One region of the Alkalihalobacterium sp. APHAB7 genome, then DNA from elsewhere that is predicted to be linked to it. Evidence: riboswitches for the same ligand, from Rfam matches in the RefSeq annotation. Region 1 holds a riboswitch; each other region holds the start of a gene.
What was found. Region 1 has a riboswitch for cyclic di-GMP ahead of ACNSTQ_RS07885 (EAL domain-containing protein). Riboswitches for the same ligand answer to the same signal wherever they lie in the genome.
Positions count from the first base shown of each region.

Region 2: another riboswitch for cyclic di-GMP. It lies ahead of ACNSTQ_RS03165 (anti-repressor SinI family protein); the one in region 1 lies ahead of ACNSTQ_RS07885 (EAL domain-containing protein).
Region 3: another riboswitch for cyclic di-GMP. It lies ahead of ACNSTQ_RS08820 (hypothetical protein); the one in region 1 lies ahead of ACNSTQ_RS07885 (EAL domain-containing protein).

Region 1 is NZ_JBLWFS010000005.1:198,095-202,382, reverse strand. It holds gene ACNSTQ_RS07890 (methyl-accepting chemotaxis protein) at 343-1,656, shown strand; cyclic di-GMP riboswitch class I at 1,681-1,764, shown strand; gene ACNSTQ_RS07885 (EAL domain-containing protein) at 1,875-2,588, shown strand; gene ACNSTQ_RS07880 (hypothetical protein) at 2,637-3,353, shown strand; gene ACNSTQ_RS07875 (FixH family protein) at 3,396-4,288, opposite strand, start outside.
Region 2 is NZ_JBLWFS010000002.1:160,467-164,754, reverse strand. It holds gene ACNSTQ_RS03190 (hypothetical protein) at 259-549, shown strand; gene ACNSTQ_RS03185 (helix-turn-helix domain-containing protein) at 592-822, shown strand; gene ACNSTQ_RS03180 (helix-turn-helix domain-containing protein) at 877-1,209, opposite strand; gene ACNSTQ_RS03175 (anti-repressor SinI family protein) at 1,291-1,413, opposite strand; gene ACNSTQ_RS03170 (anti-repressor SinI family protein) at 1,905-2,051, opposite strand; gene ACNSTQ_RS03165 (anti-repressor SinI family protein) at 2,305-2,496, opposite strand; cyclic di-GMP riboswitch class I at 2,529-2,617, opposite strand; gene sigK (RNA polymerase sporulation sigma factor SigK) at 3,168-3,872, shown strand; gene ACNSTQ_RS03155 (hypothetical protein) at 4,044-4,288, shown strand, end outside.
Region 3 is NZ_JBLWFS010000006.1:180,847-185,134, reverse strand. It holds gene helD (RNA polymerase recycling motor HelD) at 271-2,604, shown strand; cyclic di-GMP riboswitch class I at 2,663-2,753, shown strand; gene ACNSTQ_RS08820 (hypothetical protein) at 2,798-3,181, shown strand; gene ACNSTQ_RS08815 (hypothetical protein) at 3,454-3,612, shown strand; gene ACNSTQ_RS08810 (hypothetical protein) at 3,782-4,288, shown strand, end outside.

The sequences.
Region 1 (4,288 bases):
GCTTAGTATAAAATTGAACCGCCGTATACGGAACCGTACGTACGGTGGTGTGAGAGGTCGGAGGTTAATCACCTCCTCCTACTCGATATTAATCTCATCGTATAAAAATACATAGTTAAGAGTTTATTTAATATGAAAATACTGAATTTTTTATGAGTTTCCCAAAATTCTATAAAAAAAAACTGGAACATTTTCATATTTTGTTGAATAACGCTGAATATTGTTTTATGATAGAAGTCGTTGTTATTATATTACATTAGCACTATAAAAATACAGTTAATTACACGGAGTAATGATTAAAGTAATGGGTCTTAAGGTTTATGAAGTGAAAGGGTGGATAACTTGAAAAGAAATCAACGTAATGAAAAAGAAATGGTAAAGAAGCACCGTTTTAATCTCCAAGTAAAATTAACTGCAATCATTGTCGTATTGTTAACTCTAATTATATCACTTCGAACAATTTTCCTAGGTTTTGCTAATATGTATTTTGAAAACTTATTTTTCTTAAATATTCTCTCAGCTGGGGTAAGTATCGTTTTAGCGTCATTTGGAGCTTTTATCATCATTCGACTTGTGATAAAAAAGCCTCTAGATCAATTAACAGAACTAGCTTATGCCTTTCTAGAAAATGATTATTCAAAACGAGTAAAATTAACAACGAAGGATGAGTTCCAACAGTTAGGTGAGGTTTTCAATATTACTGCCTCTCGGTTTGAAGAAATGGTAAGAGAACTTCAAAAGGCCAGTAAAATTGTAGATACTCAAGCGAATGATATGAAAGTAGCTATAGAAGAAACACTTTCCTCATCTCAACTTATTGCCGAGAGTACGGAACAGGTATCTGGGGGCTCAGAACAAATGGCCGATGAGGTAAGTGGAATTGTAGAAGAAATTAGTGATATTAATTCTTCTATACAACAGGTTGCATCAAGTATGGAAGCTGTAGATAAAAGGACTTCACAGGTGACTAATTTAGTTGCGTTAGGATATGAATCTATCCACTCATCGATTGAAAAAGCTGAAGTAACTAAAGTTAAAGTGAATGAAACTATAAAAAGTGTTACTACTCTACAAGAAAAATCCGAGTTAATTACCAATATCATTGAGATCATTAATAGTATTTCTGAACAAACTAATTTATTGGCGTTAAATGCTGCCATTGAAGCTGCAAGGGCCGGTGAAGCGGGTAAAGGATTTGTTGTGGTTGCTGAGGAAGTTAGAAAGCTTGCCAATCAGTCGAAAGAATCAACCGTAAAAATACAGGATTTAATAAATGAAATTCAAAGTGGTATTAAAGTAATCGTCGAAGCAACAAACCAGAGTGGAAATGAAGTGGAGATGATGGTTGAGCAGGTTAAGAGTACAGAGGGAACGATTAATGATATTAATGCATCCACATTAGATATAAATGGACAAACAGAAGAAATTAATAAATTTATTAAAGATTTAACTACAAGCAGCAACTTAGTGCAACAATCGGTTACAAATACAGGAGCATTTATCGAGGAATCTAGGGCTAGTACCGAAGAGGTGGCCGCATCAGCTGAACAACTCACTTCCACGATGAAGCAATTAACTAATATGAGTACAAAGTTACAACAGTTGTCTAGCGGTTTAAATCAAGTAGTAGATAATTTTAACGTTGCTAAAAGCTAACTTCAAAAAAGAAAAAAATTAAAATATTGATATAGGCAAACTACACCGAAAGAGTAGGACGCAAAGCTATGGGTCTAAGGTTTTTACTATGATCGCCAGGCTGCCAAAAGGAAATGCATTCCATTAATAGAACTGTGATTTTGGCTATTCATTTTATTTGAATAGTCTTTTTTATTGGGAATTGGTGAATAAAATAATATACAATCGTGGGGGTTATCATGGAAGTTACTGTATCTCAATTTGACGAACTAATGAAGGAAAACGATTTTTACCACTTTATTCAGCCGATTTACAATATCCAATCTTGGAAAAAGTATGGTTATGAAGTTTTACTACGTTCTAATTTAGGAGCGCCGAATCTTTTGTTTGATTACGCCAAACAAAATAACCGACTGTATGAATTAGATACCGGGTCGATTGAAAAAGTCTTTACGTCTGATGACATTGTAAATTCTGTAAAATCTGAACTGTTGTTTATAAATATTTTTCCGTCAACATTGCTTAATCCGATGTTTCCAATGTTTATTCTTGATTTAAAAAATCAAACAAAGTTATCTTGCAAACAAGTGGTATTTGAAATTAATGAGTCTGAGGTTGTATCGAATATCATTACTTTAAAAGAACGAATTGAAATGTTGAAAGAATATGGCTTTTTAATCGCGATAGATGATTTAGGAAATGGATGGTCATCACTAAGTCAAATTATTGAATTAAGGCCCCATTTTGCAAAGCTAGATAGATATTTTTCATTAAAATTATCTAGTTCTCTTGATAAACAAGCGATGATACAAGCTTTAGTCACATATTGTCAGTTAAATAACATTCAGTTGATTTTAGAAGGCCTGGAATACGAAATTGACTTAGCATCGGCAAAAGTATTAGGAGTACCAATGGGTCAAGGTTATTTATTAGGAAGACCTGAAAGTGCTTAATTAATATTTGTAAACGATTAATGATTAAGATAAGGAAGGTAAATTGTAATGCCAAGAGGGAGAAAGAGACAATTTGAACACTTAGAGAATGAGTGGCTTCGACTTTATAATGAAGAGGGAATGAATTTTTCACAAATAGCCCAAAAACATGGTGTGCAAGTTGAGACTGTTTCTAAATATATAAAAGATAAAATCACTGTAACTAACAACTTTGCTTATAATGAATATCTGAATGATTGGATTAAAAATTATCAATCTGGAAAGAGGATATGTGATATTGCTAAGTCGTATAAAGTAAGCAAAACAGTTGTGAGGAGGTATATTTACAATGGCATAATCCCTGTTATTAATGACCTCAAATGGAATTGGGTTTCATTGTATAAAAAAGGTCATTCATTACGGGGAATTGGCCAAATATATAATATACATCCTAAAATTGTTCGAAATACAATCGAAAGTGAGGTTGCCATTCCTTGTATTAATCAAAGAAAAACCTATGACCATTTAATTGAAAATTGGATCAAAAGTTATGAGGAAGGGCTATCTTTTGAAAGTATTGCTAAAAAGTACGATGTAAGTTCTAACACTGTTTATAAAAATATTTGTAATAGAGTTGAAATCCGTAGAAAATTGACTAAAACAGAAACAATAAAACAATGGGTTCCGATATGGCAAGAACTTTATAATGATAAAGGATATACTCAACAGGAAATAGCCCAAAAATATAAGGTGGCAGTTTCAACCGTTTCTAATAATCTACGGTAGAAGGTGGCATAGAGGTGCCTGGCACCTCTATTGCATGACAACCTATTGCAAGTAGATTTGGATATCTAACGACTCGACTTGTGAAGTGAGTAGTTCTTCGTATTCTTGATGAGCTAAATAGTTTATTTCTGCATCGACTGCAGTCGGGTGCTCGTCTCTCACTTTATCAATCATATCTTGTTGGACCTTCTGCGACAAAACGATGAGTTGGTACTGATTTTGTTGCTTCTCCCAAAATCGGTCTTCACCGTATTGTTGAATGAGTTCAATGGCAACAGGTTCATTGGTCAATTCATCTTTTGCCTTAGCGATTTCACGAGCTACTTCTTCTTGTGTCGTGATATGTCCTTTTTCAATTGCTAACAGGGCAACAGCACGAAGTCGAATAATTTGTGTCAACAATGTATTAACATTTCCAGCTTCTATTTCTTGGGCCTCCCAAAATTTTAAAGCTTCCTCTAATTCTTTTCCTTCATACCGTTCTTTATCATTTTTACGGTAAAGAGCGATTTGTAAGACATTTATAAAATGGTAAAATTCGAGATCTTCTCCTAATATCTCCTCGCCATTAATCGTTGATATAACTCCTTCTATGTTTTGTTCAGGTGGGTGAGGACTTTCTTTATGTGCCATTTCGGATGGAATTTCAAACGTTAATAAATGTTCAAAGGTTTGTACACCATTAGACATTGTCAGTTGTGAGAGCCATTCTCCAGCCATCGGTAAATGTAAATTTACTTCATAAACTCCATTATTAATTTCTGTAAATTTGTGTTCAATGACCCCATGATCCATTCGTACCATCTCAAAGACTCCTGTGATAACGAGTCCTGTAAGTGGGTCACCATTGTCAGATATATAAATTTGGAGGATATCCTCTTTATGCTGAGGTTCATGTTCAATAATAGTTTCAATTCCTGAACTTGCAGTTGAGC
Region 2 (4,288 bases), on a different contig from region 1:
TAAAGTTCCCTGCCACTTTTTTGTTGTTGTATCCTCAGGTCCCCACCTCTCCACCTTTCTCATAATCTCCCCTATTTATTTACTTTTCTGTTCTTAAAACAAGCGTAACGTAAATAAGTTAACACTAAGAAGGACGTAATAAGTGTTCTTTATAGCGAATAAAAGGACTATTGTACCGTTTACTATAACGAACTTTTACCATATAATATTCTCTATAAAGAACGAAGTGGTGTTATCAATGCATGAGAGGAGGATCAAATGATGCAGACGATTGATATAGAAAGTCCAATTCAGGCGCAGTTAACGATACATGTCGTGAAAGACAACGTTGTCAACTCGAAATGTACGTATGTTAAAGTAGTAGAATTCACAACAACATCACTTACATTTATTAGTTCTTTAAAATTTCCAGTTTCAGAAGAGGTTATTTATCGGATGACTCTTAAGGTATTTGGAAGAGAAATGGAAGTATACGGAATGATCTTAACTTGTGTGAAACGTGTTCAAAGTGAAGAGTATTATTATGAAATGAATTTTAAAGTGAATTAAGAATGACGATAAAATGACAAAATAAAAAAGGGTGAGATACATATGAATGGGGGGAATATTAGGGAGCTGCGAAGAAAAAAAGGTTTATCCTTAGATCGACTCTCTGAGTTGTCAGGTGTTTCTAAGTCCTATTTAAGTTACATCGAACGTGGTTTACAGACGAACCCAAGTTTATCGGTTTTGGAAAAAATGGCACAAGCACTTGGCGTTGAACTCATCCACTTAATAGAAGTAATGAATTCGGAAGAAGACAAACAATCCACCTCCATGTAGAGAGGTGGATTGTTTGTTGATTGAACTATTTTTTACTAAAATATGTTAGGCTAATTATTTATTTTTACGCCATTTGTTAAATTCTAAGTACTCGCGGAACTGTTCTTTTGAAACACCAGACTCCATCGCCTCTTTTACTAATTCGACCCAAGCGGAATCGAGGTCGTATTCTGCTGCTTTTTTCTCTTCTTTGTTTTCGTTTAAGAGGGTTTCAACACTAACACCTAATACCGAAGAGATTTTTTCTAGGAATTGTATGGAGGGATTAGATTGGATGTTTCTTTCTATGGAACTTAAATAGGATTTTGCTACACCAGCGGATTCTGCTAATTCAGATAAAGACAAGCCTTTTTCTAATCGTAATCGTTTGACTGTTTCTCCGATCATCTGTATCGTTTCCTCTCTCAACCTGTATACTTATAGGAATTATAACAGTTTAAGGCTTGTTCTGTAAATAGAACTACGAGATCATGTTTTAACGGTTTGGTTAAGGTATTCTTTTATTTCTTCAATCGTAAACCCTAATTTTTTAGCTTCAACTATTAGAGCTGTCCATTCTTGGTCCAAAACCTCACAGGTCTTTGTATTCATTCCTTTTACCTCCTAGTTCCTGTACACAGTAATATCGGTCTACTGTCAGTATAGCAATAGGTCTATATATAAACGCGACGATCAATAGTTAATAAAATAGTTGTGATTTTGCGACTATAATTAGTTAACCCATTACCATCATATATAAAAATGGGAAAAACTTTTAGTTACTGAAGTCATATTTATAGTAACAGTTCCAATAAATTTCCAATCGACATTTTATTTAGCGAGCGTAACACCTAGTGTAAAGGTGTTTGTACTAAATACTCTTAGAAAAAAATACTTTTTAATCTTTGCTTTGCGACAAAAATTTCCGAATTTCTACATGTTATTAATAGGTAAAAAGAAGGTGTTTTTAGTTTAATAGTCCTAGACTGTTTTAATGGTAGTTATAGTAATAACCTCTAAATGACCAATTGTTTAGATAGCTAAAGTCATTTAAATTAAGACTATATTCACAGGAATCTATATTGATATAAGTTATGACAGATCTACCTTTCTTCTTGATTCCCATTCCATTGCTTTAAAAAGGCTTTAACATCTTCTGGTTTAAGTCCGATCTCTTTGGCATTTTTCATAAGTAAAATCCACTCTACATCCAGTAGTCTTTCCTCGTAGGATAGTTCAGTAGGTTTCAATACGATCTCTCCCTTTTCCTAATATTGCCGTTTTATTGGTTATAATGTTCATTATATAGAACGTACGTAGATAATCAAAAAAGGATTTTAAAGAAAAACAAGGGAAAATAGATGGAATTAGGTGTTTATTGTTCGTTATATCGTATATTTGGGGATTTTCACTTTTTTTGATTAAATTTTAAAAGATAGGTTTAGTTTCTTAAAAAAAGTGATACGAGATGAACAAGTTTCATCACATATCACTTTTCTCATATTATAACGTAGCGTAAAAAGAGGAGGTCTTTTTGTTGATTTTGAACGTCCTTGATGTGTGAATGGTAGGTGCAACTTTTTCAGTTTTTAAGAAAAAAGTTTTTACTTCATCTGTACTTATACCTAAATTTTTCGCTTCCTTCATTAATTCAATCCATTCGTGATCAAGGTTTACCATGCCGCTACTCTTCATTAATTGTTACCTCCTAAAATACATTAAGCATTTCAGGTAGTCCAGCCATCATCATTGATAAATCAACCTTAGATCTGTGACTTTGCGTCCCTACTTTTCAATAGGTTTGCCCTTTGACTGATTACTTTATTTTTTATTCATTAACATACTTTTTTACAATTTATATGACTTATGGCTTGTTATTAGTAGTATATAGGATGAAAAAATTTTGTGGTGTTGAAGAGTGTCGATGACAGAAAATTCTAATTTTACAATATAGAAACATTAAATAGGTAAAATTAACCTCGTAAATAACATAATTATAGTGTAAATGTTATATTTGTAGTTATTTGGTCCTTGTTTTGTGGTTGAGAGTCTATAAATCTTTAGAATTAGCTAAAATGGAGTAGGAATAAATTGTAAAATGAGCATAGAAATTCAAAGAAAGTGTCGAGATTTTACTAACGAAAGTTTTGGTTTTTTAATAAAAGTTTCCTAGTTTTAATCTTATAGAAGAAAATTGTGGACTATTTAATATTATTCTGAAGGAATGGATATCCAGATTAAATTGAGCGAAAATCCGGTTATTATGGTGGGTAACATTTAAAAAAATTTACATATTTCTGGTGTACAGACACAAGCAAGCCCAAACGTACATAGATATAAGATATCAAACCTTTGGGGGTGAGGAAGTGTCATTATTTGCAGCCATCACCTATTTCTTTAAAGAAGTCATTGTTTTTGTATCGTATGTAAAAAACAATGCCTTCCCGCAACCGCTTTCGAAAGCAGAGGAGCAAAAGTACTTACAGCTCATGGAGCAAGGAGACGAAGAAGCTCGTAATCGCCTCATTGAACATAATTTACGATTGGTTGCCCACATCGTTAAGAAGTTTGAAAATACACGCGAAGATACCGAAGACTTAATTTCGATTGGAACGATTGGGTTAATTAAAGCGATTGAGAGCTATTCACAAGGAAAAGGCACGAAATTAGCGACATATGCAGCCAGGTGTATTGAAAATGAAATCCTCATGCACCTTCGCGCGTTAAAGAAAGTAAAAAAAGATGTTTCTCTCCATGATCCCATTGGAACCGATAAGGAAGGAAACGAAATTACCTTAATCGATGTCCTTCAAGAAGAAACCGACGACATCGTTGACACGATCCAACTGAAAATGGAAAAGAAACAAATTTACGATTATATCCACGTTCTAGATGAACGAGAAAAAGAAGTCATCGTCGGCCGCTTTGGCTTAGACTTAATGAAAGAAAGGACTCAACGAGAAATCGCAAAAGAATTAAACATTTCAAGAAGCTATGTCTCTCGGATTGAAAAGCGAGCTTTAATGAAGCTGTTTCATGAGTTTTATCGAAGGAATAACGGGCAGGTATAGAATGAGAAAGGAAGTATGAGAAGAGTGGTTTCTCATACTTCCTTTAAGTCGTAATATTGTTTAATCGAAAATAATAAAGTGTTGACATAAATTTATTCTGCTCGAAATTGAGAAGTAGAGGAAAAAATAGTGCGAACAGAGTATAATGAGTGTATGAAAGGAGGAATGACATTGGCTAAAAAACTCTATGGTAAAGATGCGCAAACCTTTAAAAAATGGGTGAATCAGGGCGCAGAAACTATTATTGATATTGATGGACAGCGCTACTTAATACAAGCGTTGCAAGAAAGTCGGGTAAAAATAGAAATAGAGTCCGATCCAGAGTTAAGAGAGATGATAAAAAGAGCAGACAAAGATATCGAGAATGGTAACTTATTTAATACTGAAGATATACTCGAAGCGATAGAACGTGGTGA
Region 3 (4,288 bases), on a different contig from region 1:
AGCGGAACGTATGGTGTTAATACGTGAGGAGAGAAGGAGCAAGCTGACGAGCTCCCACAGGATGTGGTGACTTCGACGTTCCCACAGGACGTGGGGCTCTTAGTCGAAGATCTTCTATTGACAGCTATTTTTCCCGGACTTTTTGAACATCCTCTATAAACATCATGAAAGGACGTATCCATACGTAAGGGAACGTCCTTCTTTGTCTAAAATAGGAATAAGGTTATTCAAAGAAAGATAAGAGGATTGCGACCTGCTAGGAGTGAAGTTATGACTGAACAAAATAAGGATTGGAAAGCAGAGCAAGAACGAGTTGATTTCGTTATCAATAAAATTAATGAACGAATGCACGAATTAAAGGACCAGCTAGGTGATGTAAAAGTAGACGTTGTCGACATCAGAAAGAAGTTTTGGGACGATGTGACCGTAAATTTTGATAATGCAGAAGAAGAAGCTGAAACCTTTGCAAGTATTAAACAACAAGCTGAACTATTATCAGAAAGAGAGCGTAGACATCGTCATTCGATGAATGAGTTGCGTAACTTACATAAATTAGAGAAATCACCATACTTCGGTAGAGTTGATTTTCTTGAAAACGGAGAAGCAGATACTGAACAAGTGTATATCGGCACTTCATCATTCGTTGATAAAAATGGCGTTGACTTTTTTGTGTACGACTGGCGTGCGCCGATCTCAAGCTTATATTATGACTACGGGCCAGGAACAGCCCAATATGAGACACCTTCTGGTATGATTGATGGTACGATGAAAGGAAAAAAGCAATATATTATCCGTAACGGTGAGCTTTTACATATGTTTGATACAGGAATTACGATTGGAGATGAAATGCTTCAAACGGTTCTTGGGGCTCAAGCCGATTCGCAAATGAAAAGCATCGTTGCAACGATCCAAAAAGAACAGAACCAAATTATTCGTAATGAAAAAGGAAAACTGTTAATTGTGCAAGGAGTGGCTGGAAGTGGAAAAACTTCAGCAGCTTTGCAACGAGTTGCCTATTTGTTGTATCGATACCGCGATACTTTATTAGCGGAGAATATCGTTTTATTTTCACCAAACTCAATGTTTAATAGTTACGTTTCTAGTGTACTGCCAGAGCTCGGTGAAGAAAATATGCAACAAACGACATTTCAAGAATACTTAGAACATCAATTAGGCGATGGGTTTACAATAGAAGATCCATTTTCTCAAATGGAATTTGTATTGACGAAAACAAAAGATAAATCCTACAAAGTGGGTATCGCAGGCATGCAATTGAAATCGTCCATATTATTTATGCAAGTGATAAATGAGTATTTAAGTCTTCTTAAACAAGATGGAATTATTTTTAGAGGCCTGAAATTCAAAGGGCAAGTTTTATTTTCAAGTACAAGGATGAAAGAGTATTTTTACTCATTAGATCAAAGTTTACCGATACCTAATCGAATGAATTTAATCTCAGAATGGTTATTAAAGGAGTTACGGACCTTTGAGCTTCAGCAACGAAAAGAAGAGTGGGTTGAACGAGAAATGGAGCTGTTAGATAAGGGAGCCTATTTAAAAGCCTATCAAAAGCTACAAAAAAACAATCAAAACAACGATGAATTTTATGATTTTGACCGAGAACAAGAAATACTTGCTGGGATCATCGTGAAGAAACGCTTAAAGAAAATTAGAAGATATATTGAAAATCTAAAGTTTGTTGATGTGAAAGCAACGTATATCCAATTATTTAAGAAAACAGAGTATGTTAACCGGTATTTGGATCAATTACCGAAAGAGTGGGCTGATATTTGTCTTTCAACAACCGAAAATATTGAACAAAATCATCTTCGCTATGAGGATGCGACACCTCTTCTTTATTTAAAAGGTCGGCTCCAAGGTCTTCAGGTGAATACGTCGATTCGTCATGTGTTTATTGACGAAGCACAAGATTATTCGCCGTTTCAATTTGCATTCATAAAAAGCTTATTTCCACGTGCAAAGATGACTGTGCTTGGCGACTTGAACCAGTCCATTTATGCGCATTCTTCCGTCAACAGTTTTGAAGCGTTACGTTATTTATTTCAAGAAGACGAAATGGAGCAATATCAGCTAACACGTAGTTACCGTTCGACTTACCAAATCGTCGAGTTTACGAAAGATATTATCGGTGCAAATATTGATCCTTTTAATCGACAAGGTGAAAAACCGACGATTCAATCAGCAGAAGATGAAAATGACCTTCATTCAAAAATAGGCAAGAGAATTAAAACACTTCAAGCCAATGGACATGAAACAATTGCAATTATTTGTAAAACGGCTGAGGAAACAGAGAATGTATACGAACATCTAAAAGAATCACTGCCTCTTCGAATGATAACAAAACAATCGACAGGTTATGAAGCTGGGGTGCTTGTCATCCCATCTTATTTATCGAAGGGAGTTGAGTTTGATGCCGTTATTATTTACGATGCTTCAAACTCAAAATACCACGAGGAAAGTGAACGGAATTTGTTTTATACCGCGTGTACAAGGGCGATGCACTCACTCGACCTTTTTTATATCGGGGAACTGACACGTTTTCTCGATAAAGTTCCAAAAGAAACATGTAGAAATGAATATTAGATCTTTTGGGTTTCAGTATTCTAGAATTGTTGTTAAGATAGTAATGATATAAAACAATCGTACGAAAGGGCAAAATCATTGAAAAGTGATGACGCAAAACTATAGGGGCTTCAGTTAATGTTAATTAACTATGCTAGCCAGTTGCCGAAAATGGACCTCCGTGCGGTTTAGTAAATAAGGAGGAAGTAGTATTTTGTTTGTCCGAATTAAATTGGAAGATTTCAGCGAATTGAACAAGATTTTAGCTTATGCTGGGTATACCGAGGATTCTGTTTGTCTCTATTTAAATTATGTCGAATGTAAGTTGACGATTAGACCTGGACCTGGACGTAGTAAACGTTTGGTCGTTTTATTGGAATGTAAAAAAGCTTTGTCTAAATATCAATTGGACAGATTAGTAGTTATTCTTGAAGAGGTCGCCAATAAAAAGGGGTTTCAAGGAATTGAGTTTACCGAAAGATCGAATGAAATCTCCCCGTCGCTTCTACAATACCGTGGATACAAGTATAAATTTGGCGGTCATATTAATCCTTATCTTAATGGACGTGACGGTACGTACGTTCTTGATTTTTTATAGGTGCGCGACATGAAGAGACCCATTTAATAGGTAAGGTTAGAGAGATTTATGAAGTAAATGGCAAATTTTATTTTGAAGGTCGTAACATGTGAAGGCTGTCTTACATGTTGCGGCTTTTCTTTATAGACTGGAGTTGCTTTTATTGATCTGTTCTTGAAGTTAAGGTGCATAAAATGGGAATTGTTTGTACGAATTATCAATAAAAAAAGAGTCGTATGACGATAGCTTTTAACATATACATGAATGACTTAACAACTTGGAGGTGTTACGAGATGATTCCGTCCATTTTAATTACGATTGCTCTGGTTATTATCGTCATTCGTTCAGGTTATGTTGCTCTTAATATGCTAAAATCCTATAGGAGAACAAATATATTAGATCTTTTATACCATTTATCCATTTTTGTAATAGCTTTATCTTTTTTAATATAGGGTATTTGTAGAAGAGAATAGTAAAGACTACTCATTACAGTAAGATTTCCTTACTCTATAATAAGTTGACACAATTGAAGTCTGGCAAACTTAAATTTTATTGATATACTCAAAATAGGATATTTTTCAAATGATGTTGCAATTATAAAGTAAATAAAGGAGAAAGAAGATGGAATATAGATCAAAACAGCAATCTTCGTCGTTACTTCAAACAATAAAAAAACCGAATTCTCTAAAAGATTGGGCGTTTATTATTATTATTGGGTGTATAGGGATAGGACTTTTCATAGGAGCTTTGTTTAATGACATTATCTTTCGTTTATTTGTTATGGTGTTGTTAATGACTCTTGCGGTTTCTATCAATCGAAAATTAACGCCTACAGTTGTTAAAAAAGCTGAAGAGACCATAGTAGCACCTAAACTTATAGAGAACGATAAAGCTGGAGATGTGGAGTTAACAAAGTCAGAAGTTGCAAAGAAACAAAATGACCTACAAAAAGTGGATTTGGATCGGACGATGTTACTAGAGGAACTTTTTACAAAAGCTGAATTAAGTGACTTAGAAAAGCAAAAGTATCGCCAACAAATCAAACAAAAAGATAACGAAATATCGACGATTATGCAAGAAATTAATAATGCGAAAAACAAAATCCATCAAGCCGTACTTGAAACAAAG